4 regions of the Paenibacillus sp. FSL R5-0378 genome follow, and region 4 is predicted to be linked to each of the others. Evidence: riboswitches for the same ligand, from Rfam matches in the RefSeq annotation. Region 4 holds a riboswitch; each other region holds the start of a gene.
The links. A riboswitch is a leader RNA that binds a small molecule or an ion and turns the genes downstream of it on or off. The one in region 4 is predicted to bind thiamine pyrophosphate.

Region 1 (7,145 bases), 6.0 Mb from region 4:
GCGGCAAATTTTTGCTGCGGATCCATCCGGTGTCGGCCGACGTACCGGCCATCCGTTCGGAAATGATGTGGCTGAATTGGCTTTCTTCCCAAGGCCTGCCGGTTCCGGAAGGCGTAGCGGACCAGGAAGGGAATACCGTGGCGATCTGCGGGGCGGACCGAAGCCAGGGCTGGCCGGTGACGCTGCTGCGCTGGATCGAAGGGGAGCAGGCGGAGGGCGGCCTCGATGACAGGCAGGTGTACCGGATGGGCGTGCTTATGGCCAGGCTCCATCAGGCTGCGCAGAGCTTTGTTCCGCCGGAAGGGTTCGTCAGACCCGAATGGGGGGCTGCGAGCCTGACAGAAGATATGCAGCGGCTGGAACGGCGGCACCGCGCCTTTCTGAGTTCCGATGAATGGGCGCTTTATGTACAGGCGGCGGACCTAATCAGAGGGCGGATCGCCGCATGGCCTCCGGGCCCTTCCCGGTACGGTATGATCCATGCGGATCTCCACGAAGGGAACGTTGTATTCACGGACGGGGAACCTTGCCCTATAGATTTTGGCCGCTGCGGGTTCGGTTATTATGCATACGACTTGGCGCAGGCGCTCATCGGTCTGTACCCGGCACAGCGAAGCATGCTGCTGGACGGGTACGAAAGCATGCGACTTCTTCCGAAGGAGAGCGTGTCCATGCTGGAAACCTTTTTCCTGCAGGCGGTCCTGGAGAATCAGGCGTTTCACGCCGGCAATCCGCAGGAAATTCCGTCGCTGAAGGAACAGAAGGGGTATATTCTGTCCGCGATCCGCAGCTACTTGGCAGAAGAGCCGTTTTTGTTTCCGGCGAAATAACATCTGAACGGGGAGTGGAGCGCAATTGGGAGGACATGATGAGAGGCCGGTCGCGCTGGTCACGGGCGGATCCAGCGGCTTCGGGCTGCTGGCCAGCGTGGAGCTGGCCGCCTCCGGATACACGGTTTTTGCCGGCATGCGAAGACTGGAAGCGAGCGGGGAGCTGATGGACGCTGCGCAGACGGCGGGGGTAAGACAGCATATTCACGTGGTTAGGCTGGATGTGACGGACGGGGGACAGGTGCTTGAGGCGGTATCGGGCATCCTGAAATCCCACCGACGCATTGACGTGCTTGTGAACAATGCAGGTACCGCATACGGAGGAATGATCGAGGAGATTCCGATGGACGTGTGGAAGGCGCAGCTGGAAACGAATTTCTTCGGGATGGTTGCGGTCACCCAGGCCGTTCTTCCCGCGATGAGGGAGGCCCATCAGGGAAAAATCATTCAGATCAGCAGCGTCAGCGGGGCTGTCGGATTTCCCGGTTTTGGCCCCTACGTCTCGTCGAAGTTTGCTGTGGAGGGATTTAGCGAATGCCTTGCCCTGGAAATGCGGCCATTCGGCGTCGATGTCGTGGTGGTGGAGCCGGGTTCGTACGGAACGGCCATTTGGGACAAAGGATTTGCGCAGATGAGCGCCGCCGAGCGGTCACCCTACGAACGGATGCTGAGCCAGGTGATGGCCTTTTCCCGTGACAACGCCGGCCAGCGCGGCGATCCGGCCGATGTGGCCCGGCTAATCGCGAGAATCGCACGTATGAACAAGCCGGCATTCCGTTATGCGCTGCCTGCCGGCACACGCTGGACGATGAAGGCCAAGCAGCTGCTTCCGGGCCGGTGGTTTCAGCGGATTATGCTCGCGCTCCTAAGCAAAAAAGGCTGAGCCGGATTCGCTTCCGGTTCAGCCTTTATGCGGGTGCAGCTGACCGAGCAGCTGGCCCATGCGGACATGATCTCCGGTCCGGAGGTCTGTCCGCGGGGTGAATGCGCCGTCCTGGATCAGCAGCACGACGGTAGAACCGAACTCAAAATAGGCGAGCGGATCGCCGTTACGCCAGGAATTGGCGGTTTCGTCGTCGTAGCGGATGCTGCTGACATTCATGGCGCCGACTTTGACGACCGCGACTTCTCCCAGGGCTCCCTTAATATACGTTATCAGCCTCTCATTGCGGCACAGCACGGATTTCATCTGGGTCATGCCAAAATCATTGACCGGGTAGCACCGGCCCTTGATATGCTCGCTCTCCACTTTCACGCCTGTGATTGGAGAGTGGATCCGGTGATAGTCGGTAGGGCTGAGGTACAGCACAAAGACATAGCCATGTTTATATAACTCCAGGTGGGGAGAGAAATTAAGCAGCTCCGCCACCGAATAATCCTGCCCTTTCACGTTCATAATCGTGCCTGAGGTGATTTCACCCATTGCGGTGATCTTGGCGTCGACGGGGCTCGTGAGTACGTGCTCGCCTTCGTGAATTGGACGCATGCCGGGCTTCAGCCGCCGCGAAAAAAATTCGTTGAGCGTGCGGTATTCATAGATTTCTTTCTCCGCTTCATGCGCCGGGATCTGATAGCTTTTGATAAACGTAGGGATGATCCCTCTGCTGAGTCGGCTGTGCGAGAAGCGTCCCATCATGGAAGAGAGCCACTTTCGCGAGGAGAGCTCTGTCATGAGCCGCAGTAATTTCTTTGTCATGCCTAATCTCCCTTCCATACGTGCCTGTAGCACTCTGAATATATTGACATAGAACGGCTACCAAATCAATATGCAACAAATCCTGAAAACCGCCCCGGAGAAAAATGGTATTGCCAATCCTTCGAGGATCATGTATTTTGGAATCAATACGGGCCCGACGTCGACTCATCGCGGCGAGGTGCCTGTTACACGGAATCGAACCCAAGCATCTATCGCTTTGGACGGCGATGGCTCCGGGACCAGGAGGCGGCGATGCCGCGCCTTGCGTTCATCTGTGTACATATGGGAATACGGGAGCTCGAGCGAATCGGGCTGAGAGTGCAGCTAATGAACCGCTGCTGACCGGGAATCTGATCTGGATAATGCCAGCGTAGAGAATTCAAGTCCTTCTATGGGCTTATTTGACGATCTCCCTCGCTTATCCAGGGGGTTTTTTTATTGCCCAATTTTGGAAAAAGAAAGGATGTTGTCAAATGAACAGCAGTACGATGCAGATGGATCGGCCGAAGGGGCTGAAGCTAAGCGACCTGCTCGTGACGATTCTGCTATCCCTCGTGATCGGGGTGGTGTACCATTTTTGGGGTTCGGTGAACGACTTGTTCAAGCCGCTGTTTTTCCAAGCGGATGAGCTGATGTACGGCATGTGGTTCCTCGCTTCGACGCTTGCCGCGCTGCTGATCCGCAAACCGGGCGTAGCCCTCCTGGCCGAGGTTGCCGCGGCTCACGTAGAAATTCTGTTCGGCAGTGAATGGGGCCTTCAGCTGGCGATTTACGGCGTGGCGCAAGGTCTAGCCGCGGAGCTGATCTTCGCCCTGTTCCGTTACCGCAAATTCTCCATGGGGGTAGCGGCGCTGGCCGGCATGGCTTCGGGATTGGGATCATTCCTGGTGGATGTGTACTACGGCTACGTCACGGACTATTCGACATGGATGATCGTGTTGAAGTACGTGATGCGGTTAATCAGCTCGGCGGTACTCGCAGGGTACCTGGCGTATGCCCTGACCAAAGCTTTGGAAGCAACCGGAGTAACCCAGCTGCTCCGGCCGGTGACAGCCAAGGATTATGAAGCGCTCGATCATGACTGAGACTAACCGGGGTATCGCGACGATGCAGCATTCGGCAGTGCATGAGACGGGTCAAGGAGCGGATCAAAGGACGGATCAAGGGACGGATCAAGGGAGCGGGCAAATTGCCGTTTCGGTAACGGACCTGCGCCTGAAGTTTCCGGGTGAGAAGGCGTTCGTGTTCAAGGATGTTTCCCTGTCCGTGCCGGCCGGGGAAAAGGTGCTTCTGCTCGGCCCAAGCGGATGCGGGAAATCGACGCTGCTGCAGGTGCTCGGCGGGTTGATTCCGGCGGTCATTGACGTTCCGCTCAAATATGCGGACATTCGGAAGCCCCGCTCGTGCGGGTATGTATTTCAGGACCCGGATACCCAGTTCTGCATGCCGTATGTCGATGAGGAGCTGGCGTTTGTGCTGGAGAACCGCCAAGTAGCCAGGGAGGATATGGTGCCGCGGATGCGGGAGGCGCTCGGACGGGTCGGCCTGGACCTCGAAGAGCTGCACACTCCGATTGAACGGCTGTCCCTGGGGATGAAGCAGCGGCTCGCGCTCGCTTCGGTCCTTCTGCTGGAACCGGAAGTGCTCCTGCTGGATGAGCCCTCGGCGCTGCTGGACCCCGAGGGGAGACAGCAAATTTGGGAGGCGGTTCGCGGTGTATCGGCCGGACGGACCGTGCTGATCGTCGAGCACCGGATCGAAGAAATCGTGAACTGGGTCGATCGGATCGTTCTGTTCGCGCCGGACGGAAGCATTCTGGCCGACGGCAAGCCGGCCGAAATCTTCACGGCGTACCGCCGGACCCTTCAGGAAAATGGCATTTGGTATCCCGGCGTTTGGGAGGATTATATCCGTCACCGGGATACATGGAACAGCGGCCTGGTGCAATCCCCGCAGCAAGGTGCGGACTTGGCGGCGCCGGTCCTCTCCTTGCGGGGGTTTGTCGGTCTCCGCGGAGATGCGCCGGCGATTATGGTGGAAGAGGCGGAGGTATATGCCGGCGATTTTGTCGCTGTTGTGGGTCCTAACGGGGCGGGGAAAAGCTCCTTGCTGCTGAGCCTGATGCAGCTTCTTCCGACAGCCGGCAGCTACGTGCTGGAAGGCAGGCTGCTGAAGGGAAGGGGCAGGAAGCGGACCTGCCCTTCGGACCGGATCGGGTTCGTGTTTCAGAACCCGGAGTTTCAGTTTGTGGCCCAGACAGTACTGGAGGAGACGGCCTTTTCCCTTCACATGCAGGGCGGCATGTCGCGGGCTGAGGTGGAGCGTAAAGCCGAAGACTGCCTGAAGACGTTTCATTTGCACGGCTTGGAGAACCGGCATCCGTATCAGCTCTCGACCGGACAGAAACGCAGGCTGAGCGTTGCCACCGCGGCGGTCCGCCGCCAGGCGGTGCTGCTGCTGGATGAACCGACGTTCGGGCAGGATGCCCGCAACGCCTTTGCCATCCTGGAATACTGCGAAGCGCTTCGCCGCAGCGGCACGGCGATCGTTATGGTGACGCATGAGCGAGAAATCGCTGAGCTGGCCGCTACCCAGGTATGGGAAATCCAAGGCGGAAGCCTGACGGCGATAAAGTCCGGGAGGCGGAGGCTTGAGGGAGAAGGCGCAGCTTCGGATGCGCAGGAGGAGGTGAGCGGATGAACCGGTTTTTGACTCCGAGCCGTCATACCTGGCTGCACCGGGCGAATCCCTCGCTGAAGCTCGCCGTGCTGATCATGTTGTTTATCGTTACGATTCAGACGCGAAGCATTGATTTTGCCGTCTATCAGGCAGCGGTCTACATCGCCCTCCTGTTTCTGCTCAGCGGTTATCCGGCATGGAAGGTGGGGCTGCTCGTTCTCTCCTTCAGCCTCGTATTCGTCTCTTCATCCCTGACGATGATCCTTTTCGGGAAAGGGGATCACGTCTGGTGGCAGTGGGGGCTGTTCCGCGTATCCGAGGAAAGCTTCTACCGCGGGCTGCACCTGGGATTCCGGGCGATTGCCTTTGCGGCAGAAGGACTGCTCTTCGTCATGACCACGCCGTCCGTCAAGTTGTTCTATTCGCTGATGCAAAATTTTCGCCTTCCCCCGAAATTCGCATACAGCTTCATGGCGTCGATCCGGCTGCTGTCCATCGTATGGGAGGAGTTTCTCATCCGCAGGCAGGCGCTGCGGATCCGCGGCGTACGGACAGGCCGGGGGCCGAGTGGCCTCCTTCAGCATGTCCGGCTGTATGCGGTGCCGCTGCTGTCGCAGAGCATCCGCCGGGCGCACCGCGTTGCCGTGGCGATGGAAGCGAAGCAGTTCAGCGGGTCGGGGCGCAGAACGTACTATTATCCGTCGGCTTTCAGCAGGTATGACGGGCTGGCGGTTCTCATGTTCGTCATTGCCCTAACGGCTGCGTACTATGCGGCCGCTGCCGTTCCCTGGTTCGGCATCGAAGATGTCAGGTACCATGGACAAGGTTAAGCCGTATGATAGCTATTAGCCGATGCAGAACAGACCGAAAAAGCAGCATGACGCATTTTCGGTCTTTCGTTTAAGCATCTTTTTGTCCGGCATCCGTTGTTTTCCCGGTTTCCCGTTCTGCGTTTTTACCTGCTTTACCGGATTTCCGGAGGTTGCGCACAATTTATGGCAGACTAACCCGGGATCCGTGCTCAAAGTCCTATGCCGGCGTGCTGCCGATTTACCAGGTACCGGGCATAGGCCATGGGCTCACGATAGGTTTTTTTCCAATATTGGGGCATATTGGCGTTTCGGAAGCCGTAACGCTGATCCCGTCCGTTGCATTCAATAAAATACGGCTTGCCGCCCTTCGTGACGCCGATATCCAGGCCAAGGTCCGCCGCAAAAGGCAAATGCTGCTCCAGCTGCCGGACCACGCCGAAGGCGAGCTGATGTACGCTATCCGAGATTCTGTCCGCAGATAACCCCGGCAGGCTTTCGGCGAGAATTCGTTCGGCCGGGAAGGCCTTGCCGCCTTGAGCGACATTGGAGACGAACATTCGGGATGCGGCGACTTTGGCGTACATTCCCGTCAGGCTCCAGCTGCCGCTAATGCCTCGCTGGATGGAGACGCGAAGGTCATAAGGCCGCTGTTTATATTCCGCCAGTGCGATGCGTTCCTGGACAAGGAAGGGCGCCTGGGAGATCCGGCGCAGCAGGATGCCCGGAAGTTGTTGTCTATTCAAGCGAACCGTCGTCCATCCCAGGGATCGCCCGGTTCGGGCATAAGTAAGATACCAGTGCTGGCCGTGGGCGTGAAGGCGCATAATTCCTCTGCCGACGCTGCCGACGCAAGGCTTTAATATCAGATCACGATATCGCCGCATCATTTCCTGGACAGAGGAAGGGGCGGCGATCGTCGTATCGGGAAGATGCTGCGAAAGCAGCGGGTTACTTTCGAGCAAGTGATGAATTTCATCTTTCCCGTACCGATTGTGGGCGTTGAATATCATATATCCGCCGTCTATAAGACGTTGAATTCTATTTTTTGACCGCCCGTCAAAGTAGATGGCCCGGTTATGAATGACCCTTGGCAGCGGAAGCCTGGTGTAAACGTATTTTCCCTCTCTC
Region 2 (7,145 bases), 3.5 Mb from region 4:
GATGCCGAGCTGAGCAGGCTGCTGCAGCATATTTTCGATATCCGGACGATTCTTCAGTATGATATCGGGTATCTGGAAGGGATCAGCCATGCTTTTAATGAGCATGTATTCGACCAGGTGTTTCAAACCTATGGCGAGGAATCCGTCGACATTTTAAAACTCCACAAGCAGGTGGGGAATCTGTACAACTTCAACCATTTTCATGATTATTTCCATAGTTTGGAGAGCCTGCTCTTCCTGCTGAGCGATTATGTGAAACGGATGCGGTCGATGCATTTTGACCAGAGCGAGATTCAGCGGGCCATCGTCTATATCGAGGAGCATTTTCATGAAAACTTGAATATGGCCGTTGTTTCCAATCATGTCTCATTGAATTATTCGTATTTCAGCCAAGCTTTCAAGGAGTATACGGGGGAGACGTTTGTCAGCTACTTGCGGAAGCTGCGGATCCGTAAAGCCAAGGAGCTGCTCGGCAGCACGGACCTGAAAGTGTACGAAATCAGCGAGCGGGCCGGGTTCGAGAACGTGAAGCATTTTACCAAGGTCTTCAAGGAAATGGAGGGCGTTGCGCCGCTCGAATACCGCTCGCAGCAGGAGGCGCTAAGGCGGAGGTGAACCCCCGAGACCGGCTGGAGGCTCCTGACTTGCTGTTATGTGTTGGTTTGAAAACCGGGAACGAAGCGAATAAAAAAGGTAACGGGCAGCAGGAAAATTACATGATGTTGGCGAACATATATTCCTATCATGATTATCATTAGGAGGAGTGTTTGTGAATCTGGACAGCGTTCCTAACCAAGCAGCATTTGAGCCATTGGATGAAGTCGTCCGAAAGGCACGCACCGAATACGGTGCGTCAGCTTCATCCATTCTGGTCATACATAACGACAGGATCGTCTATGAGCAATATCATGGATTTCATCATCATAAAGGAGGAGCGGTTCCCGTTACGAAGTCCTCCATGTTCAACATTTACTCCACCCGAAAAACGTATATCTCCTGTGCAATGGCTATGGCGGCTCTGGACAACGGAGTACCGATCTCCACCCCGGTTGCAGAAGTGTTGAGCGATTACCCCGGTGAAGATTTGGGGCAGTTGACATTATGTGATTTGGCGACTGCTTCCGGCCCTAAATTTTTTCATGATATGCAATGGGAGAGGGAAGGGATTCAAGGGCAGGTAGTGAGAGCCTTGTCAGGGAAGTCTATTGCGGCGTTTCTGGAGGAGCGCGTTTTAAAGCCGCTCAGCTGCAAGGAAACCATATGGGCTACCGCGCCAACGGCCAGTCTTGTCTGCGACTATGCAACGAATCCAGCCTATGCTACGGTTCGTCTGGAATCCCATGAAGGGCATGAAAGAAACATGTATGCGACCACCAGGGATTTGGCCAAGTGGGGGTACCTGCATTTGAAACGGGGAAGCTCGGGAGGGCGTCAGCTGATTCCTATGGCATTTTATCATCTCAGTGACGAGTTGAAAGCGATGAATCCGGATCGCCGTATACTGGGGTGGTATCATCGCTCGGATTGGTTCTACGCTACTGGAGCAGCAGGATGCCATGTGGTTGTCTACCCGGAACATCAGGCCGTGGGTGTCAGAATGCTCAATAAGTATACGAGCCGTTATGAAGACGACCAGAATTTTTTCAATAACGCCCTCCTGCAGTGTCTGCAACAAGCTGGAACGACAAGCGTCCTGTAGCTAGAGGCATTGCGCTTCAGAGGCGTGGAATCCGCTGAAAGCAAATAAATCAAGAGTAAAAGGCTGCCGTGAGGCAGCCTTTTACCGTTACTGGACGAGCAATGAGGAAGTGGTACGAGCATGAAAACCAGAATCTAGGGATCATGATGTCGGCCTCGGATGGCCACGGCGAGCCAATCCACGCTTCATCCCGTAAATGAGGAGATCAACCGCCGCACCGATGATGACTGCCATGACGATGGAGAGAAGATACGCCGGGAACCGTAAGGGAATAAAGTAACTGTTCGTTACGAAAGCGTGTTTATCGGACAGCCAGCCCGAATACACTGGGTCATGCAGCAAGGCTTCAAGCAAGGGATTCAGCCGGATCAGTATGATGTTGGCCAAACCCTGTCCGGAGGCATCCAGTATGCAGGTGAGGATCATACATAACGTGAGCCAAAAAGAAACGCTTTTTAACAAAGACAATCCCCGCCTTCAAACTTGATCTTGTTATTTATAACGCATCCTGCGGCAATTAAGTTATGCACAGCTTACATTAAACTGGTTTATTTATATCCAACCTTTCTGTTGGTTGGTATAATATGGTGGTGAATAGCGAGTCTACGGAGGTGGTTGCATGAAAGAGAGGGTGCTTGAAGCTTATACCAAGCTTGCCAAGGACTATGAACTGCATACCGATTCGGACAGCGGTGCCAATGCATACTACGAGCGTCCGGCCATGTTGGAGCTGCTGCCAACGGATATGTCCGGACTCCATGCCCTTGATGCAGGCTGCGCCGCAGGATGGTACACCGAGAAGTTCGTTTCCCGGGGCGCATCGGTATCGGCGATCGATTTCAGCCCCGATATGGTGGAGGCGGCCAAACGGAGAGTCGGCAGTCAAGCGGAGATTCAAGTTCATGATCTAAATGAACCGCTGCCATACGGAGCTAATAAGTTCGACTTTGTTCTCAGTTCGCTAACGCTGCATTACATCGAAGACTGGGATCCTTTGTTCCGAGAGTTTCAGCGGGTATTGAAGCCTGGAGGAACGTTATTGTTTTCGGTGCATCATCCGTTTATGGACTTTACCGTTTTTAAGAGACCGGATTATTTTGTACGGGAGCTGCTTGTAGACAGGTGGACGAAGAAAGAGGCAGGCAGCGTTGAAGTGACGTTCTTCCGCAGACCCCTGCAGGAAATCGTCAATATGACGTCAAGCTGGTTTGTACTGGACCAGCTTGTCGAACCAAGGCCGGTTCCCGAGTTTCTGGAGCGGCTGCCGGAGTCGGCCGACTTCTACCAGCGGATTCTGCATCACCCGCATTTTTTAATTGTGAAAGCCCACAGGCCGTAGTGAGAGTGGAAGAGTTTTCGTCGCGAGAGGCAAGAAACAATCGGCGTAATTTTACTGAGAATGGCTTCATTCCAAAGGCCCTGACCGGCCCAAAATGGAGGGTTTGGCAATGATTGTGATCGACCTTATCTTTTTTCTAATGGAGCTGTGCGCACTGGCAGCCTTTTGCCTGTGGGGATTTAAACTGGATACCGCCTTGTGGATCCGTATCGTGGTAGGAATAGGCTCGCCGGTCGTTGTTGCTGTTTTTTGGGGTATGTATGTCGCACCGAAAGCGACCTTCCCGGTGACGCTTCCCGTCCGGGCTGTGCTGCAGCTGATCGTATTCGGTCTGGCCGCGGCTGCGCTGTACGGATCGGGTTATCGAACAGCCGCTGTCATTTATGCCGCTGTCGTTATCGTCGAGATGATCCTTTCTTACGCGTTGAAAAGATAAACACTTGAAGGTGGCAGGAAATCCGCTTAAACGATCGACAAGCTTTTTCCCGGTATCCCGCCAGCAGCTTTTTTTGTTTGACAACACCGGCGAACGGAGCTACAGTTAATCATGAACTTGTAAAATATCATACGAAAATCCACTAGGGGAGCTGCGGAGGCAGCTGAGACAAGTGATCGCTTGGACCCTTTGAACCTGATCCGGTTAATACCGGCGGAGGGAAGTGGAGCAGGCCTATACATACGCATCTTTCTTGATGAGATACATTCAGGATGACACTGCAAATAGCGGCCGCTCCATTTCGGGGCGGCTTTTTTGTGTTGGCTTCCCCGCGCCCCGACATGCGATTTTCGTCAAAATTAACGGAGGTGCATGATCATGGCCCGGTTTACCGAAGAATTGAGACACGCGGCAGATCCTATTTATCAAGCGATCTTCAAGCATCCGTTTGTACGGGGGATTGCGGAAGGTACCTTGTCCAAGGAGCAGCTGATTCACTATGTGAAGCAGGATTTTGAATATCTAAATGCCTACATCCGGATCTATGGCATTGCCATATCCCGATGCGATTGCCGGCAGACGACCGCGCTTTTTAACGAACAGATTTCGTTTATTTTGAACAGTGAAACGCATCCCCACCAAAACTTTTGTGATGTCGCCGGTGTTGCATATGAGGAACTGCAAGGCTATCCGCTGGCTCCATCGGCCAATCATTACATCCGGCATATGCTGAACGTCGCCCATGAGGGGGGACTTGAGGATATTGTAGCTGCGCTGTTACCTTGCCCGTGGACCTATACGGAAATCGGCCAACGTCTGCTGGAGGAAGTCCAGCCGGAGAAATCCCATCCGTTTTATGAATGGATGCACTTTTACGGGGACCGTGAAAGCGGCGTGACGGTACAGCTGCGGCGGCTGCTCGACGAATGGGCGGAGGGTCTGCCTCCCGCAAGAAAAAAACGGCTGATGGAGCATTTTCTGACCAGCTGTCAGCTGGAGTACATGTTCTGGGAAATGGCGTTTACGCTTGAGGATTGGCCGGTTTCCCTGGCTGCAGCGGAAGGGGTGGGACGATGACCGCCGATATGTTTCCGTCCGGACTCATCCAGCTTCCTTTACGGATAAAAGAGCAGCGTCCGCTCATTCACAACATGACGAATGTGGTCGTGACCAACTTTACGGCCAACGGCCTGCTTGCCCTTGGCGCCTCCCCGGTAATGGCCTATGCCAAAGAGGAGGTGGCCGATATGGCTCGGGTCGCCCAAGCCGTCGTCCTGAATCTCGGAACGCTGAGCAGCGAATTGGTGGAAGCGGCGATCATCGCCGGCCGATCGGCGAACGATCATGGCGTTCCGGTGTTCCTGGATCCCGTCGGCGCGGGAGCAACCGCATTTCGCACGGAGGCTGCGCTGCGGATTTTGCGTGAGGTCCGCGTGTCACTGGTTCGGGGCAACGCAGCGGAGGTTGCCCATCTCATTGGTGAATCCGGTGCAATTAAGGGCGTCGACGCAGGTGAGGCCGGGGAGTCTGCTCCCGCCGACTTGGCGGCACGGGCGGCACACCGTCTGGGGACGCTCGTCGCCATTACCGGGCAAGAAGATGTAATCACCGACGGAACGAGGGGATACTTGATTCGGGGCGGACATCCGATGCTGACCCAAGTCACCGGGACCGGCTGCTTGCTGACATCGGTGATCGCCGCTTTTGGAGCGGTCGAACCCGATCTGCTGTCCGCCGGCGCGGCCGCCTTGGCTTACTACGGTGAAGCGGCCGTTCGGGCATTTGAGCGGGCAGGCATGGAGGGGCCGGGAAGCTTCCAAATCGCTTTCCTCGACGCGTTGTCTGTGATGGAGCGCCACCCGCTGGAGGAAGGAACCATTACCTCTCTTCTGGAGTCGGCAGGAAGGGGATTTGTGCAATGAGCATCCCGAAAGCATTGACGGTAGCCGGTTCTGACAGCGGCGGCGGGGCAGGCATCCAGGCGGATATTAAAACGTTCCAGGAGCTTGGCGTATTCGGTATGTCCGCGATTACTGCCATTACCGTTCAAAACACACTCGGAGTACAAGGTGTATATCCGCTTCCTGCGGCTGCGGCAGCCGAACAAATGGATGCCGTGGGCACCGACCTCGGCGTGGATGCGGTCAAAACCGGTATGCTGTTCAGCGCGGATATTATTGAGGCCGTAGCAGGACGTATAGCCGATTTTGGCTGGAGGAATGTGGTGGTCGACCCGGTTATGGTCGCCAAAGGCGGCGCGCGGCTGCTGCAGCAGGACGCTGTTGACGCGCTGAAGAACAAGCTGCTGCCGCTGGCTGCTGTCGTCACGCCCAACATTCCGGAGGCGGAAGTGCTCGCGGGGATGGCGATCCGGTCGATGGAGGAACGCTGCGAGGCAGCCTACCGCATCGCGGCTTACGGTCCGGCGATGGTTGTAATCAAGGGCGGACATGACGAATCGTCTGACAAGGCGGTTGATCTCACTTTCGACGGAGAATCCTTCTCGACCCTGGAAGGAAGTCGGATTGACACGCGTCATACGCATGGAACGGGATGTACCTTCTCGGCTGCGATCGCCGCTGAGCTGGCTAAAGGGAACCCGGTCAACGAGGCCGTACGGACGGCCCGTGAATTCATCCAGGCGGCCATCGAGAACTCGCTCGGTATTGGCGGCGGGAGCGGTCCGACGAATCATTGGGCCTTCCGCAGCCAAAAGGAAGGGGCGGCAAGATAAAGGCAGTCGATACTTGTCTGCACCACAAGCGATTAGCACCTGTCTATATAGACAGGTTTTTTTCTTGGCGCTAGCTTCCTTAAATGGTCGTCGATTGATGGCTTTTTGCACCGAGCTTCGGTTAGGCTTTGTCCAATTTTTAGTGTTACAATGGTAGAACGATTCCAACGCTAGAAAGGATGTTAATGAAATTGGACCAACTCCTCATCCGTACTCATAATGGCCTGATTCAAGGATATGTTCAGAACGGCGTCCGGACCTGGAAGGCGATTCCTTACGCCGAGCCCCCCGTCGGCGAGCGGCGTTTCCGGAAACCGCTTCCTGCACGGCCGTGGGCAGGCGTCAGATCCGGGGACATGACGGTACCGCTTGCCCCGCAGCGCGTCAACCCTACGGGTGGCGCCTTTAGACTGAAACGGGATCAGATCCCGCAGTCCGAGGACTGCCTGTACGTCAATGTGTGGGCCCCTGACGAGCCGGCACCGCAGCCGCTTCCGGTCATGGTGTGGATCCATGGCGGCGCCTTCGTGACGGGCGGCGGCGGACTGCCCATTTATGACGGCTCCGAGCTGGCGCGCCGGGGAGGCTTGATTGTCGTCAGCCTCAGCTACCGGCTGGGTCCTCTCGGTTTTACGCATTTTTCCCCATTTTCCGGCGAGTCCGAAGACGGTTATGTAAGCAACGCCGGTCTGCTGGACCAAATCGAAGCGCTGCGCTGGGTGAAGCATAACATCGCCGCTTTCGGCGGAGATCCTCAGCAGGTGACTGTATTTGGTGAGTCGGCGGGAAGTATGAGCATCGCGGCGCTGCTCGCAATGCCTGCAGCCCAAGGCTTGTTCACCCGGGCGATTATGCAGAGCGGGGCTTCCCAGGCGATCTCGGACTCCCATGGCAGGCTGCTTACGAAGGGACTGCTGGATATCCTTGGCATTCCGGA
Region 3 (7,145 bases), 1.8 Mb from region 4:
CCTCCGAGGCGCCGCACACGAGCGTCCCGTTCGCTTTTTGGACCAGGTACCCCTGGCTGGTGAACACCAGATGCCGAAGCGGCTCGCGCTCCTCGTTCCAAGTGTAGGCGCAAATTTGCCCCCGGATCGGATGTACAGGAATCCGGATACCGAGGGGTTCCGACATCTCCTGTACCCACGCACCGGTGCTGATCAGCAGCCGGTCCGCTTCAAACCGCTCGCTATTCTGCGCCCTCAGCGCAACCCGCTCTCGCCATTCAGCCAGCTCGATCCGGCCAAGATGCTCTTGAATCTGCACTCCTGAGGCCAGGCAGGCCCGCTTGACCGCTTCCGTCAAATCCGGGGCATACACATGGCTCTCCACCGGTGTCCGCAGGGCGGCTACTGCTTCGCGGGTCAGCCCCGGCTCGGCATCGAACAGCGCGCTCCCCGTTAATATTTCGCCACCGGAGCCCCAGCTCCGCTGCCATTCCAACCGGCTCTCCAGCGCCAGCAAATCCGCCTCGTGCCTCGCGACGTACAAGCTGCCGGTTTCGGCATATTCGAAGGAGACGCCGGAGATGTCCTTCACCGCCTGCTGCCACTGCGGATACAAAGACAAGCTCTCGCGGCACAACCGGAAGAACTCGTCCGGGGACTCTATGTTCTCCGAATACGGAGCGAGCATTCCTGCCGCCGCACCGGAGGCCTGCCCGCCGCAGGGTCCCTTTTCGAGCAGCGTGACGTGCAGGCCGCGGCGGCGCAGCTCCAGCGCGCAGGATAATCCGATGATGCCGCCGCCCATGACGATGATGTCTCCGCTCATTGTTACAGCCCCCTGTCCATCTTTCATTATTCGATGACGAGCGATTCCAGGCCGCTGCTGGCCGAAGCATATTTCTTCTTCGGAATCCGCCCGGACAAGTAAGCCAAACGCCCCGCCTCAACCGCCAGCCTCATCGACCGGGCCATCATCACGGGATCTTTGGCTTTGGCCACCGGGGTATTCATCAGAATGCCGGAGACTCCCAGCTCCATCGCGAGCGCCACGTCGCTGGCTGTCCCCAGCCCCGCATCCACGATGACAGGGACCGACAGCTCCTCCACGATCAATCCGAGATGGTACGGATTCAGAATGCCGAGGCCGGTCCCAATGGGCGCTGCGCCAGGCATAACCGCGGCTGCCCCGGCTTCCTCCAGCTTTTTGCAGATCACCGGATCGTCGGAAATATACGGCAGTACCGTAAAACCTTCCTTGACCAATATTTCCGTCGCTTTTAACGTTTCAATCGGATCGGGCAGGAGCGTGCGCTTATTGGCGCTAATCTCCACTTTGATCCAGTCGCTGAGTCCCGAAGCCCGCGCCAGGCGGGCAATCCGGACCGCCTCATCAGCCGTTGTCGCTCCGGAGGTGTTGGGAAGATAGATGTATTTCTGGGGCTCCACATGCTGCAGAATCGAGTCATCCTCCACCGAATCGAGATGGATCCGGCGGATAGCGAACGTCAGCACCTCGGTTCCCGAAGCTTTGATCGCCTCCATCTGCACATAAGGATCGGGGAACAGCCCGGTCCCCAAAAACAACCGCGACGACAGTTCCTGTCCGCCAACCTGCCAAGTATCTCTGCTCATTTTTCCCCTCAACCTCCCGCTACGAAATGGACCAGCTCCAGCTTCATTCCAGGCACAACCGGAGTCGTCTCCCACTGCTCGATCTTCAGCACCTGTCCGTCCGCTTCCACCATGACCGGCCTGCCGGACAGCCCCAGCAAGCGGAGGACATCGGCTACCGTCTCGGCCGCCAGCTCCCGCTTTGTTCCGTTAACGACCAGTTCCATCCGCCGCTCCTCCTCTACCTTCAAGCTTGTGAATGAACGCCCGGCATACCGCTTCCGGGTCAGGGCTGCCGACGATTTCGCTCACCGCGCAGACGCGGCTCGCACCGGCCCGGATCACTTCCTCCACGTTGCCCAGCTTGATGCCGCCAATCGCCACAAACGGGATTTTAATGACCCCGGCGACTTCCCGAATGTACGAAAGACCGACCGGATCCACCACATCCGCTTTCGTAGCCGTCGCATAGATCGGCCCGACGCCGATATAATCCGCCCCTTCCGCTTCGGCGAGCTGCGCTTCCGAAATCGCATGGGTGGATATGCCGATGATCTTGGAACCGACAAGCTTTCTGGCTTCCGAGATCGGCATATCGCCCTGACCGAGGTGAATCCCGTCCGCATCCACCTCCATCGCGATATCAACGTGATCGTTCACGATAAAAGGGATACCGTAGCGGCGGGTCAGCTCCCGCAGCTCCGCCGCCTTGCGCAGCAGCTCTTCCCTGCCGCTTGTTTTGTCGCGGAATTGAACGATGTCCGCACCTCCCCGAATAGCTTGCTCCATCACGTCCACCAGCCGGCGTCCCGGATGGAACGTCTCGCCAGTAATCGCATACAGACGAAAATCGACCATGACTGCTTCTCCTCTCTTCCCTTTGCCTTTCCCTCCATTTCATGCCGGCTTCTATCATCGCGAAGGGTAAGCCCTCGTCTTGCGAAAGCGCCCTCTTACCCGGTTAACACAAAAAAACCATTCGAGAAATACACGAATGGCACCGCAATTCGAATGATATTCTCTACGCCAGCATTACCTGGATCAGATTAACGGTCCGCAGCAAAAGGCTGCCATCTCAGCCGGACTTCATCCAGCACCCGCATTCCTATTTAATTTCACAACCACTATAGCCCAAACTGCTGACTTTTGGCAATAGCCAGCGTGAGATCACCGGCATCGGAACGCTTATCTCATCCATAGCAGCGATTCTCGCAAAATTTCATATATTTGGGTGCGGCAAACTTCTTATTTTATCTCTTGCGTCATCACATATCGTCCCCGCCCGTGAATATAAATGTTTAACAAGCCAAAGTTTGTGCTGAGTATGGGAACATGGGAGGTGCCTGAACATGCCATCAGACGATCATTCGCTGTTTGTGGTGTCCAAGGAGGACTGGTCACTGCACCGGAAAGGGTACCAGGATCAGGTCCGCCATCAGGAGAAGGTTAAGGAAATTATCAAGCAGAACCTGCCCGACCTGATCACAGAAGAAAACATCGTGATGTCGGACGGTAAGCAAATCATCAAGGTACCCATCCGGAGCCTCGATGAATACCGTTTCATTTATAACTACCAGAAGCAAAAGCATGTCGGCCAGGGAGACGGTGACAGCCAGGTGGGAGACGTGCTGGGCAGGGATCCGGTGCAAAAGCCGGGTCAAGGCGAAAAAGCCGGCGACCAGCCCGGCCAGGACATTATGGAAGCCGAGATCAGCCTCGAGGATTTGGAGAACATGCTGTTCGATCAGCTGGAGCTGCCGAATATGAAGCCGAAAGAGCAGCAGGAAGTCGAAACCGAATCGATCACGTTCAACGACATCCGCAAAAAAGGCATGCAGTCCAACATCGACAAGAAGCGGACGATCCTGGAAAATCTGCGGCGCAACGCCACCAGCGGCAAGCCGGGAATTCATCATATCAGCCCCGACGATCTGCGCTACAAAACGTGGGAGGACATCGTCGTTCCCCATTCCAGCGCGGTCATCATTGCGATGATGGATACGTCCGGGTCGATGGGCACGTTTGAAAAATACTGTGCGCGCAGCTTCTTCTTCTGGATGACCCGCTTCCTGCGCCGCCAATACGAAAAGGTCGACATCGTCTTTGTGGCCCACCATACGGAGGCCAAAGAAGTCACCGAAGAAGATTTCTTTACCCGGGGCGAAAGCGGGGGCACGATCTGCTCGTCCGCCTACCAGAAAGCGCTGGAAATCATCGACCGGCGCTACCCGCCCGCCAAGTACAATATTTATCCATTCCATTTCTCGGACGGCGACAACTTGACTTCCGATAACGAACGCTGCGTGCGGCTGATTGGCGAGCTGCTTAAAGTCAGCAACATGTTCGGTTACGGAGAGGTCAACCAGTACAACCGGAGCAGCACGCTGATGTCCGCGTACCGTAATATCAAGCTCGACCAGTTTATGTATTACGTCATCAAGGAAAAGGGCGAGGTCTACCAGGCGCTGCGTACGTTCTTTAAAAAGCAGGAAGGCGCACTGACCTAAGCCGAAACACCGCCTCCTCGAACGTAAAATTATGGCATATAAAAAGGTCGTTGTCCCGTTACGCGAGTAACCGACAACGACCTTTTTGCATGGCCGGGTGACCTCTATATAGCATTACCCTTGATTCGCAGCCTTTTTCCCACAATCTAGCATGACCCTCGATTTGCAGCCTTTTTCCACAATCGACTGATCCTGACTCCTGCCAGGCTCCTCACTGACGGCATGCTCATCCAATGTGCTCCTCATTGCCAGCGTGCTCCCCATTGCCAGCGTGCTCATTACTGCTGCCAAGTTTTTCACTCCCGCTAGGCCCCGCACGCACGACACGCATGTTTCGTATGCCGCTAGGCTTCTTCCGCCTGCAGACGGTCCCGAACCTCCATCAAGGCAAAGCCAAGCAGGTTCTTCCCTCTCCACAGAAGCGGGTTCAGGACCGCTTCGTCGTCCGCGGCCAACCCAACGCCCCAGATCGAATCCACGGGACTTGCCTCTACCAGCACCCGCTGCCCGGTGCCCAGCAGAAATTGCTTCAAATCGTCGTTTTGGGAAAACTTCGCTTCGTTTCCCCGGACCACAATGGAGTACCCTTCCCGGTCCCATACGGCCGGATCGAATCCTCTCACCTTCCGCCCCAAATCTTTGGCCTGCTTCGGGTGCCTGGCTGCGAGAATCTGTTCCCTGATCTCTTCGTCACCGAACAGCCTGGCTTTCTCCGCCATCATATAATGCTCGGCACTTGCATATTCCACACCGTCCACGGTAAACTTCGCTTCCCACCACTGGCTGAAGCAGCTCTTCGTAATAGATCCGTCCGCCGCGGGTTGGTGCCCCCAGAAAAATACATACTTCAGCTTGGACCCTTTCCGGAATGCCTTCCGGAGTTCTTCCAAGGTATACATCCAATTTCCCCCCTATAAGAGCTTCCCACGTACTTAAGCCCTACAATTTAAAGGCCCTGGTACCCGCATGCCCGTTGATCACCGCCTCAGGCATCCAGGCTGGCTGATCCCTTGCGGTACGCTGCTCGTTCGCCTCCCGGTTCAAGCGGAATATCCCATGGCGCCTTCCGGGAAGCGAAGGTACCCATCCCCAGAAGCGTCTGCCCGCGGGTCATGATGTGGACCATATTCCCAAACTGCTCCTCCGGTTTCCAAAAGCGGCTGGCGGCCATAAATGCGATCAAATACTCTTCCCAGCTGCGGTAATGCTGCTGCACGTACCCGGCCGCCTCCAATTTAATGGCCCAGGCCTCTTCCTTCGTCAAATATCCGTAAGCGAGTCCGATCCGGCTCAAGAAAATCGCCCATCCACCCCCGAAGGCAGCTATTTCTCCGGCAGGCAGCTGCGGCAGAAACGTCTGAATCACGCTCATCCGCGCATATTCCGGATCATCTTTGGACGCCTCCATCCAGTTTTGCCGTGCCTGTTCCGGCAGCGCCGACAGTTCGGCGTTCAAGGCCTTATAATCGTCACGGTTCCCGTCCTCCAGCAGCCAGCGAATCCGGGTCTTTAAGGACTCGGCGTCCTTGATGTCCCAGAGCCGCAGCCCCTTTTTCAAAACCCGGTTCCCGAGGTAACGCTCAAATTTCAAAAACTCGTAAGGCACATAATAATAAGCCAGCACGCTGTCGATGCATACGCTGGAGAGACAGCGGAAGTACAGCTCCAGCTGTTTGATTTGCTTCTTCTTGTAATCGCTGCGCATGTCGTCCTCCATTATCTAGGTTGATAGCACCCGGTGTGCTCTTAACGTTCTGTATAAATACCACAGCAGAATGGCCACGAACACCCCCGTGACGATAACGGGCACGTCAAAAAACAACTGCAGCACGATATACACAAAAATATAAAGCCAAGTTAACCGAAGAAATAAAAAACCGTCGAATATAATATTGTTTTTGACCACTTTGCGGTGCTCGGCCGGGTCGATCTTCCCCTGATCGTAGTGATGCTTATTTGCCGTAGACGACCAGTACATCAGGGTGCTCATATGCTGATTGTTTGTGTCAAAAGAACGCTTCATCCGTTCCTTGGCCTCCGGTATCCGTCCCATCGCGGTGAGGCACCGTCCCGCCAAACAGAGCGCATCCTGATCGTCCGGATGGGCAGCCAAAATGCGCTCGCAATCCGAAAGCGCCTCTTCATACCGCTGATCATCGTATCGAAGCTGTGCCGCGTACCGGTAAGCCTCCAGATCATCCGGCTGCAGCAGGATCGCATGGCCGAAACATTTCAGCGCTTCCTGCCGGTTGCCCGCGGCCAGGTTATATTTTCCCCAAAGCAGCTGCAGATCCAGATCGTCCGCAAACCACACCGAAGCTTCGGACAAGCATGCTTCCGCTTCTTCCAGCTCGCCTTCCATCAGCATATCCAGCGCAGACTCCCGCAGATCCAAAAATCTCTCAATGTCCGCGGCATCCCCTACGGGAGCGTTAGCGAGCGAGTCATAACGCAGCTCCCGTGATCCGTCCAGCTGCTGTAGGATGTATTCGGCAAAATACGTCGGATACCGCTCCCGCAGTTCTTCGGGATCGTCCGTAAAGTAAAACGTGCCGTCCAGCAGCTGCCAAACGTCTCGCGGGAGATGCCTGCAGGACATCAGAAAGAACACGAACGCATGCTGTAGCTCCGGCCCGCGTTCGACGTCCCATACGATATCCTCGTTCAGCAGCCGCTCCCACGACTCCACCCGAATCCGGGCCGGAAAGTCGTCGTACAGCTCCTCGGCCTGATGAATCCACAGGCTTACCGGATCTGCGCTCGCCTTGGCTTGGAATATTCCATTTGAGTATGTGGTTTGTGCATTAGGCGCACCAGGTTGATCAACTTCGCCTTTGGTATCCTCCGGCGGGTAGATCGGCATGGAAAGCTCATCCTCAGCCTCAGCCGGCTCACGTACCGTTGTATTGGCCTCCTTGGCGAACTTGGATGCAGCCTCATAAGCTTCCCTAAGCTGCTGATAGCCCTCGGGATCGTCCTCGGGATGATGCTGCTTCAGCTTGGCGGCATAAGCCTTCTTGATGATGCGCAGCTCCGTGGTCCGCTCGA
Region 4 (7,145 bases):
GGACACGAATTCGCCTTGGCCCACGGTCAGCGAGATGTCGCTGAGTACCGGCAGTGTTCGGCGCTTCTCTTTGAAGCTTTTGCTGACGGAGACGATCTCCAGCGCGGGCGCGGTTTTTTTATTCATCACGGTATTTCTCCTTTCCGGCCTGGCCCGCTAGCCCTGCTTCGGCTTCCAGCGGACGAACCATTTTTCGAGCAGCGCAATCAGCCCGAACATCAGCAGGCTCAGCACGACGATGATCATGATCGCCACGAACATGCGGTCGGTGCGGTAGCCCGATTTCTGCAGCATCATATAATAGCCGATGCCCTTGTCGGCCCCCAGCCACTCGGCGATAATCGCACCCATGACACTGTAGGTGGCGGCAATTTTAATGCCGGAGAAGATGGAAGGGAGCGCGTGGGGCAGCTCCAGCTTGGCGAAGATTTGGCCCTTGCCCGCCCCGATCATGCGCATGTAGTTCATCATGACGGGATCGGTCTGCTTCAAGCCGCCCAGGGCGGCGACCGCCACCGGGAAAAAGCAGACGAGCGTGATGACGATCAGCTTGGGCAGGAGGCCGAAGCCGAACCAGATCATCAGCAGGGGGGCGAGGGCGATGGTCGGGATATTTTGGCTTAGAATAAGCAGCGGATACAGCGCCTGTTTTAAAAACGGAATCAAATGCAGAATCAGTGCGATGACCAGCCCGATGGCGGTTCCGATGGCGAAGCCGAATACGGTCAGCTTCAGCGTGGCCCACACATGCTCCCACAAGCCGCCGGAAGCGGCCGCGGCTTCCCGGGCGATGTCGCTCGGCGCAGGCAAAATCCATTGTTCAATATGGAACAGGGAGGTCAGCAGCTGCCATACGAGCAAAAAGAAGATGACCGCCACGAGGGGCGGCCATACGTTTTTCCACCAGCTTCTCATGGACGGTACTTCTCCGTCAGCTTGTCCATGCTGATTCCGCCGGGATTATGGGCGATTTTGACCTGGGAGATGATACTCGGGCTGCCTGCAGCCACCAGAGCTTCGTGCATTTTGCGCACGACGTCCAGCAGCTCCTCCAGCTCGCCCTCCATCGTCGTTTCCAGCGGGTGCACCTCATGCTTCACGCCGGACTGCTGAATGACCTCAATGGCACGATCGACGTAGGCGTATGAGTCTTCGTTGCCCGGCGTCTTCGGGATCACCTGAATGCTTAACAGCGTATTGGCCATGCGAATCTACTTCCTCTCTTCATAGGTTACGGTAACTCTTAGGTTATGTGCGGCTTATTGTTCCGGCAAAAAGTCGTTCGTGTACGCACTCTTCACGTCCAGCGGCTTGTCCAGCAGCTTGTGATCGTACATCCAGTCGGAATAGCCCTTCCAGATCTGTTCCTTCTGCTCGCCCCAGCGGGCTGCGTCGTCTTGATATTTAGGACTTAACCATTTCTGGCTTTCGATCACCAGCTGCTTATCGAGGTCCGGCACGTCCTTCAGCAGCAGGTTGGCAGCTTCTTCCGGCTTGTCGATCGCGTACTGATAACCTTTGGCGGTCGCGCGCATAAACGCTTTAACCAGCTCGGGGTCATCCTTGATCTGCTTCTCGTTCGTTACGAGAACCGGCGTGTAGTAGTCCAGCTTCTCGGAATAATCTTTGACATACAGCATGTCCAGCGGCTCGCCGCGCAGCTTCGCCTCGATTCCGGTCCAGCCGTAGAAGATCCAGGCGAAGTCGATGTCCCGCTTCACGGCGGTAAAATAATCGGCGTCGCCCATGTTGACGATTTTCACCTTCTTCACATCCGCCTTGTCGATCTCCATGATGGAGCCCATGACAGCTTCTTCGACAGGGGAACCCCAGCCGCCGTAGGTTTTGCCTTCAAAATCCTTCGGCGTCTTGATCCCCCGGTCCACCGGTGCGGCAAAGCCCGACGTATTGTGCTGGATGACCGCGGCGATCGAGACGAGCGGCACGCCCTGCGTGCGGGCCTGGGTCACGCTCTCCTGATAGCTTACGCCGAAGGGCGCTTTGCCGGAAGCGACCATGGCGTCGGCGCCGGTGGAGCCCGGCTGCACGATCTCGACGTTCAAGCCTTCTTCTTTATAATAGCCCAAGTCTTTGGCAGCATAGAGCCCAGTATGGTTCGTGTTGGGCGTCCAGTCGAGGACGACTTTGACGTCCTTCAGCGGCTTCGCTGCGGTGTTGTCCTGGCCTGCCGTGGTGTCGGAAGCGGATGTTCCTTCTCCGCCGCCCGTATTGTTTTGGCTGCCGCCGCATCCGGCAAGCGCCAGTACGAGCATGCAGACCAGCAGCAGGCCGATGGATTTGTTCTTCATGGCTTTCTCTCTCCTTTGATGTCCGGCCGTTCTTATTCTTTCTGTGGAAGCATCGACCGGTGATCCCCTCTCCCCGTTATATTTAGAATCGTAAGCCGATCTGAGTGACTGAATCATAGAAGCATTCGCAAGGCGTAATCCCGTTTTTCACTAGTATGAATGAAAAAAGCGCCCCGTAAACGGGACGCTTCATATGCGCAAGATCAGCACGGCTTGTAAGCCGTGACAAACGGTTTCCTACGCTGGCATTACCCAGATCAGGTTAAAAGGGTCAGTATCTTGAAGGGATACAATCTCAGCCGGCCAATTCCAGCACCCCGGATTCTATAAGGTTTTCGGGTTGTTTTCCTCCCATATTATAGTCCATCCCCATGGGGGTGTCCAGACATCCTCCCGATTCCAGATTATCTCTGGAAAAATTCGATCCATTCTTTTTCCGGACCATAGATAAAGAAATATTGGTATCCGTTCGGCAGGGTCACGATTTCCTGATCGATCAGCTCCACGCCGTCGAGCGCCTGAATCCGCTCAAATTCCTTCTGAATGTCGTCGACATGGATCGCAAAATGGTGCACCGTGCCCTCGGCCGGCAGGTCGTAGCTGTAGCCTTGAATGAGCTCGATTTCCGTCTCGTTACTGTCCCCGAAGCCGAGAAACGCCAGCTGGAACACGCCGTTGGTGTGCGTCAGCCGGCCTTTCAGCTCCAGGCCCACGATCTCGGTATAAAATTGAATGGTTGACTCCAAATCCCGTACGACGATGCCGACATGATCCAAACGTTTATTAGCCATATGTATAAGCTCCTTTTCATAGTACTTATAAGTAATGGGTTTGCCCTAAATTAAGGCCATTATAGCATTTAAATCCGAGTTGTAAGGCAACTTTATGCAAACATCATTGTTTATAAATGATAGGCTGTTTGGTGGTTTCGTTAGGTATTGAAATAGTCAGGAACGGGGGAGAGGGTCCTGAAAAAATAATTGCAGCATGGCTTTTCATGTGTATGTTGACAGCATGTACCGGGCCAACGTCTGGCGGAGGGGACATAACGATACTCGATAAGCAGCTCATTGGCTCGACATATTGGATTGTCGTCGAGAAAACCCATAGTAAAGAAGAATGGCCAGTTAAAATTAAAGTCGATAATGAAAACACTTGGAACTTGTTAGAGGTCGGAAGAACGTACCTATCGACATACTCCTACAAGTCGTTGGACAAAGGAGCTAAACTGGAGAGTGTCCGCCATATAAATCAAGGGCAGTGAACAAGGCAACAGGCTTATTTGACTAAAGCCCGGGATGTCCATCAGACGATCCCAGGCTTAATTTAGTGCCCGCGCTGCTTCTTCTTCGCATAAAATTCGGCCGCCTTATGGCGGTTGCCGCAAGTGTCCATGCTGCACCAGCGCCGCTTACCGCTCTTGGAGGTGTCCACAAAGTGCAGGATGCAGTCGTCATGCTCGCAAATCCGGATGCGGTCCGAAGATACGCTTGCCAGCGTCTCGAACAGGGAGCGGACGATGGGGTACAGCACGCCTTGGACGGCGGTTTGTCCGTAGGTGATGAGATGGGGGAGGCCTTGGGCATCCCGCTCAGCCCGGAGCGCCACGTCTAACCGCGAAGCTTCGGCCTCCATGGCGGCGAATGCCTCATCCGACAAGGCACCGCCATGGTCCAGGTCTTCTAGAACGAGCCGGCACACGCCGCGCAGACGGAGCAGTTCGGGCAGCAGGTCTTGCCGTCTCGCAGCTGAAGCTGCCCCTGCGGTATTGTTCAAGCCGTGCAATTCATTATCGTGGAGCCATTCGTCTAAATAACCTGGCTCCTCCAGCATATCCGTGACCCGGTGCTCCCGCATGCGCACCGTATTGGCGAGATTGATCCACAGGGCGCCCCCCAGCACGTTGCGGGAAGGGGATTTATCCATGATGCGTCATCCTTTATAGAGTAATCGTTTCCTTTGTGTTCAAGAATGCTATGTCCATTGTATCACCAACTGCAGCCCGCAGGCGATTTTGCCAATCGGGAGTCTGCAGGTATACAGGCGGATGGTGGATGGCGGTATGGTGGATCGGCACCAGCCGTTTGGCCCCGAGAACGCGTGCGGCCGCCGCCGTTTGTTCCGGAAGCAGCGTAATCGGCATGCCGCTGGGCGGCTGACGATCAGGACGTTCCAGAACGGCACCGTTCACCGGCAGGCATACCGCATCGAATGGGCCGTGGGCCGCGGCAATCTTCCACCAGTAACCGTGCCACAGCGTATCTCCGCAGTGGAGCAGGCGGTGCTCGCTGTCGCTCAGCGCCCAGGCGATCTGCACGTCTCCGACCCCGTCGACGGAGTACGTGGCGGCTGCGCTCAGCGCACCGATTTGGAAGGCATCGCCGACGGAAGCACCGATTACGCGGTTGAGGCCACTATTTTCGGCAAGGAGGACGCTCTCCTGCGGGAGGTACACGGGAATGTCAGCCCCGTAGGCATCGATGATGGCCCGGGGATCAAAGTGATCCGCATGCTCATGGGTGATCAGCACCGCATCTGCCGGGCCGTATTCGTTAAGCGGGAAGAGCGGTTCGTGAGACTTGGCGTATCTTTCCGGAAAATGATAAAGCGGGTCAATGACCACCGATGTGGCTCCTGCCGTCACTCGAATGCCTGCCCAGGGAAGCTTTTGAAGTTCCATGTCATCCATCTCCTTTGTATAACCTCTAAAATTTGTATTACAAGTTATAATTGGAGTATAGCTGTATTTTTATAACCTGTAAATATAATTTTAGAGGTTATACGAAAATAAAAAAAGCGGACCTGCTGGCCCGCCTTTAATTTGAATGGCTTATTTTCCTGCACCTGATGGCCCCTGCAGTCCGCTCTGGTGAACCAGCTTCCGCCGCTGCAGCTGGAAAGCAGCAAAGCTGAGCACGACCATGCCGGCAGTGAACACCGCGAGCATCCATGCCGACTGGTTCACTTCCAGATGGTCCAGGCTCCAGCCCATGATAAGCGGCAGGATGGCTCCGCCGACGCCGCCGGAGGCGATCAAAATGCTGGGTGTCGATTCTTCGCTGCCCTGCAGCAGCTTGCTCGCAAATACGAGCGCAATCGAAAAGATCCCCGACATGAACAGCCCGAGCAGCAGGATGATCGCGAAAGCCGACCATACCTGGCCCATCAGCGGGAACACGATCAGCAGCACCAGGGTGATGAGGCAGCTGAACAGCACGTAGACCCGGTAATGAATCTTTTCGGCGACGACGCCGGCAAAGATCCGGCCGACGGACATCGCGATCCAGAAGCAGGTGACGCTGAGCGCCGCGGCGGCTTCCTTCATGCCCATTTTCTCAATCAGGATGGCGGGCATAAAGTTGGCCAGGCTCATCTCGGTGCCGACGTACAGAAAGAAGAATACGATAAAGAGGACGAGAATGCCGAAAGCTCCGCCTTGATAAGGGAAGCGTTTGGGCGAGGCATGCTCTTGACCGGATACGGAAGCGGCAGGCCCTTTGGCGCTCAGCACGGCATCGATTTCACCGAAGGAGGCCTTCGACCAGAACAGCAGCGTGACGAGTGCGATCAGCGAAATGACGAGGAACGAAAACCTCCACCATCCTTCCGTAATGAATCCGCTTGCGATCAGCGGCATGACCATGGCCCCGACCCCGAAAAAGACCTCCAGGCGGCTCATCGCCACAGCGGTTTTATCGGTAATTGCCGCAATAATAATGGTGCCGATCACCGCTTCAATCATGCCGAAACCAAAGCCTGCGCACACGGCAATGGCGTACAGCCATTCCCAAGGCGGCAGCAGGGTATAGACCAGCTCGGCGGCCGTAAGCAGGCCGATGGCGATCAGCAGCCCGCCCCTTTTACCAAAACGGCGGTTCAGCCACGGGGATACGAGCACACCGGCCAGAAAACCGGCGAACTGGGTAAAGATCAGCGTCCCGCCTTCGCTGTATTCGCGGTGATAATGCTCCAGCAGCACGGGAAGGACCGATCCCAGCACGACATGCGCCAGGCCGATCAGAAAATAGGATAGGCATCCTATCCAAATGAGTCGTTTCATGAGGAACTCCTTTACAGTATTAAATTCTTGGTGCGGACAAGCCGGATGACGGCCGGTATCTCCATCATAACAAGGTATTCAGGGCACGTCATGCCTATTCTTGGATAAAAGCTGACGTGTTCCAAGGTTCATCCTATACCGGACAGGGTACACTATGGGTACGGGCTGCGCCCATGGACAACACGAAGCAGAAAGGAGCGGATCATCTAGAGATGGAAGCGAAAATCATCCTGGAACAAAATCTTGCCAAAATACTGGATCACAACCAGTTTTGCTCATTTGCCACAGTGGAAGGCAACCGGCCGAAGCAGCGGTATATGGCTTTATATAATCAGGGCCTCAGCATCCATCTGGTCACCGACCGCAAGACGCATAAAGTTGAGGAACTGGAGGAAAACCCTCACGTTTCCCTGCTGCTGGGCTATGAAATCGGGGGATCGCGGGAGGTTGTAGAGATCGAAGGAACCTGCAAAGTAACGGCTGAGGACTCCCTGCGTAAGCAGATCTGGAAGGAAGAATTCAAGAAGCGGTTTACCGGTCCCGATGATCCGGATTACGTCTTGCTTGAAATTACGCCCGTCCGTGTAGAATATACGGGGAAAGATGGGGAAAAGCACGAATGGATCGAGTAGATTTACTGTGTCCATAAGCAATTGGAACCATTTTCATAGATCCGTGATACGCCCTGATGCTCGAGACCTTGTTCTCGGGCATTATTTTTTGGGAATTGGATGTATTTGTCTTTATTTCATAGGTTACATCGATATAAACTACTC

Region 1: it holds a riboswitch for thiamine pyrophosphate, as region 4 does, so the genes downstream of both, MKY74_RS29570 (ECF transporter S component) here and MKY74_RS01680 (ABC transporter substrate-binding protein) in region 4, are expected to answer to the same signal.
Region 2: it holds a riboswitch for thiamine pyrophosphate, as region 4 does, so the genes downstream of both, tenA (thiaminase II) here and MKY74_RS01680 (ABC transporter substrate-binding protein) in region 4, are expected to answer to the same signal.
Region 3: it holds a riboswitch for thiamine pyrophosphate, as region 4 does, so the genes downstream of both, thiE (thiamine phosphate synthase) here and MKY74_RS01680 (ABC transporter substrate-binding protein) in region 4, are expected to answer to the same signal.

What each region holds. Positions count from the first base shown of each region.
Region 1 is NZ_JBBPAY010000001.1:6,369,284-6,376,428, reverse strand. It holds gene MKY74_RS29585 (phosphotransferase enzyme family protein) at 1-830, shown strand, start outside; gene MKY74_RS29580 (SDR family oxidoreductase) at 856-1,713, shown strand; gene asd (archaetidylserine decarboxylase) at 1,732-2,526, opposite strand; TPP riboswitch at 2,807-2,920, shown strand; gene MKY74_RS29570 (ECF transporter S component) at 3,000-3,611, shown strand; gene MKY74_RS29565 (ABC transporter ATP-binding protein) at 3,604-5,226, shown strand; gene MKY74_RS29560 (energy-coupling factor transporter transmembrane component T family protein) at 5,223-6,035, shown strand; gene MKY74_RS29555 (YheC/YheD family endospore coat-associated protein) at 6,227-7,145, opposite strand, start outside.
Region 2 is NZ_JBBPAY010000001.1:3,852,304-3,859,448, forward strand. It holds gene MKY74_RS18025 (response regulator transcription factor) at 1-615, shown strand, start outside; gene MKY74_RS18030 (serine hydrolase domain-containing protein) at 770-1,699, shown strand; gene MKY74_RS18035 (hypothetical protein) at 1,841-2,161, opposite strand; gene MKY74_RS18040 (class I SAM-dependent methyltransferase) at 2,319-3,038, shown strand; gene MKY74_RS18045 (YrdB family protein) at 3,148-3,474, shown strand; TPP riboswitch at 3,609-3,713, shown strand; gene tenA (thiaminase II) at 3,853-4,551, shown strand; gene thiM (hydroxyethylthiazole kinase) at 4,548-5,396, shown strand; gene thiD (bifunctional hydroxymethylpyrimidine kinase/phosphomethylpyrimidine kinase) at 5,393-6,208, shown strand; gene MKY74_RS18065 (carboxylesterase/lipase family protein) at 6,394-7,145, shown strand, end outside.
Region 3 is NZ_JBBPAY010000001.1:2,209,915-2,217,059, reverse strand. It holds gene thiO (glycine oxidase ThiO) at 1-805, opposite strand, end outside; gene MKY74_RS10445 (thiazole synthase) at 832-1,611, opposite strand; gene thiS (sulfur carrier protein ThiS) at 1,620-1,817, opposite strand; gene thiE (thiamine phosphate synthase) at 1,801-2,448, opposite strand; TPP riboswitch at 2,592-2,701, opposite strand; gene yhbH (sporulation protein YhbH) at 2,940-4,097, shown strand; gene MKY74_RS10425 (hypothetical protein) at 4,212-4,388, opposite strand; gene MKY74_RS10420 (NADAR family protein) at 4,442-4,996, opposite strand; gene MKY74_RS10415 (DUF1266 domain-containing protein) at 5,083-5,802, opposite strand; gene MKY74_RS10410 (tetratricopeptide repeat protein) at 5,818-7,145, opposite strand, start outside.
Region 4 is NZ_JBBPAY010000001.1:365,839-372,983, reverse strand. It holds gene MKY74_RS01695 (ABC transporter ATP-binding protein) at 1-126, opposite strand, end outside; gene MKY74_RS01690 (ABC transporter permease) at 157-915, opposite strand; gene MKY74_RS01685 (thiamine-binding protein) at 912-1,205, opposite strand; gene MKY74_RS01680 (ABC transporter substrate-binding protein) at 1,260-2,309, opposite strand; TPP riboswitch at 2,527-2,639, opposite strand; gene MKY74_RS01675 (VOC family protein) at 2,714-3,100, opposite strand; gene MKY74_RS01670 (CGNR zinc finger domain-containing protein) at 3,636-4,235, opposite strand; gene MKY74_RS01665 (MBL fold metallo-hydrolase) at 4,249-4,989, opposite strand; gene MKY74_RS01660 (MFS transporter) at 5,140-6,369, opposite strand; gene MKY74_RS01655 (pyridoxamine 5'-phosphate oxidase family protein) at 6,543-7,001, shown strand.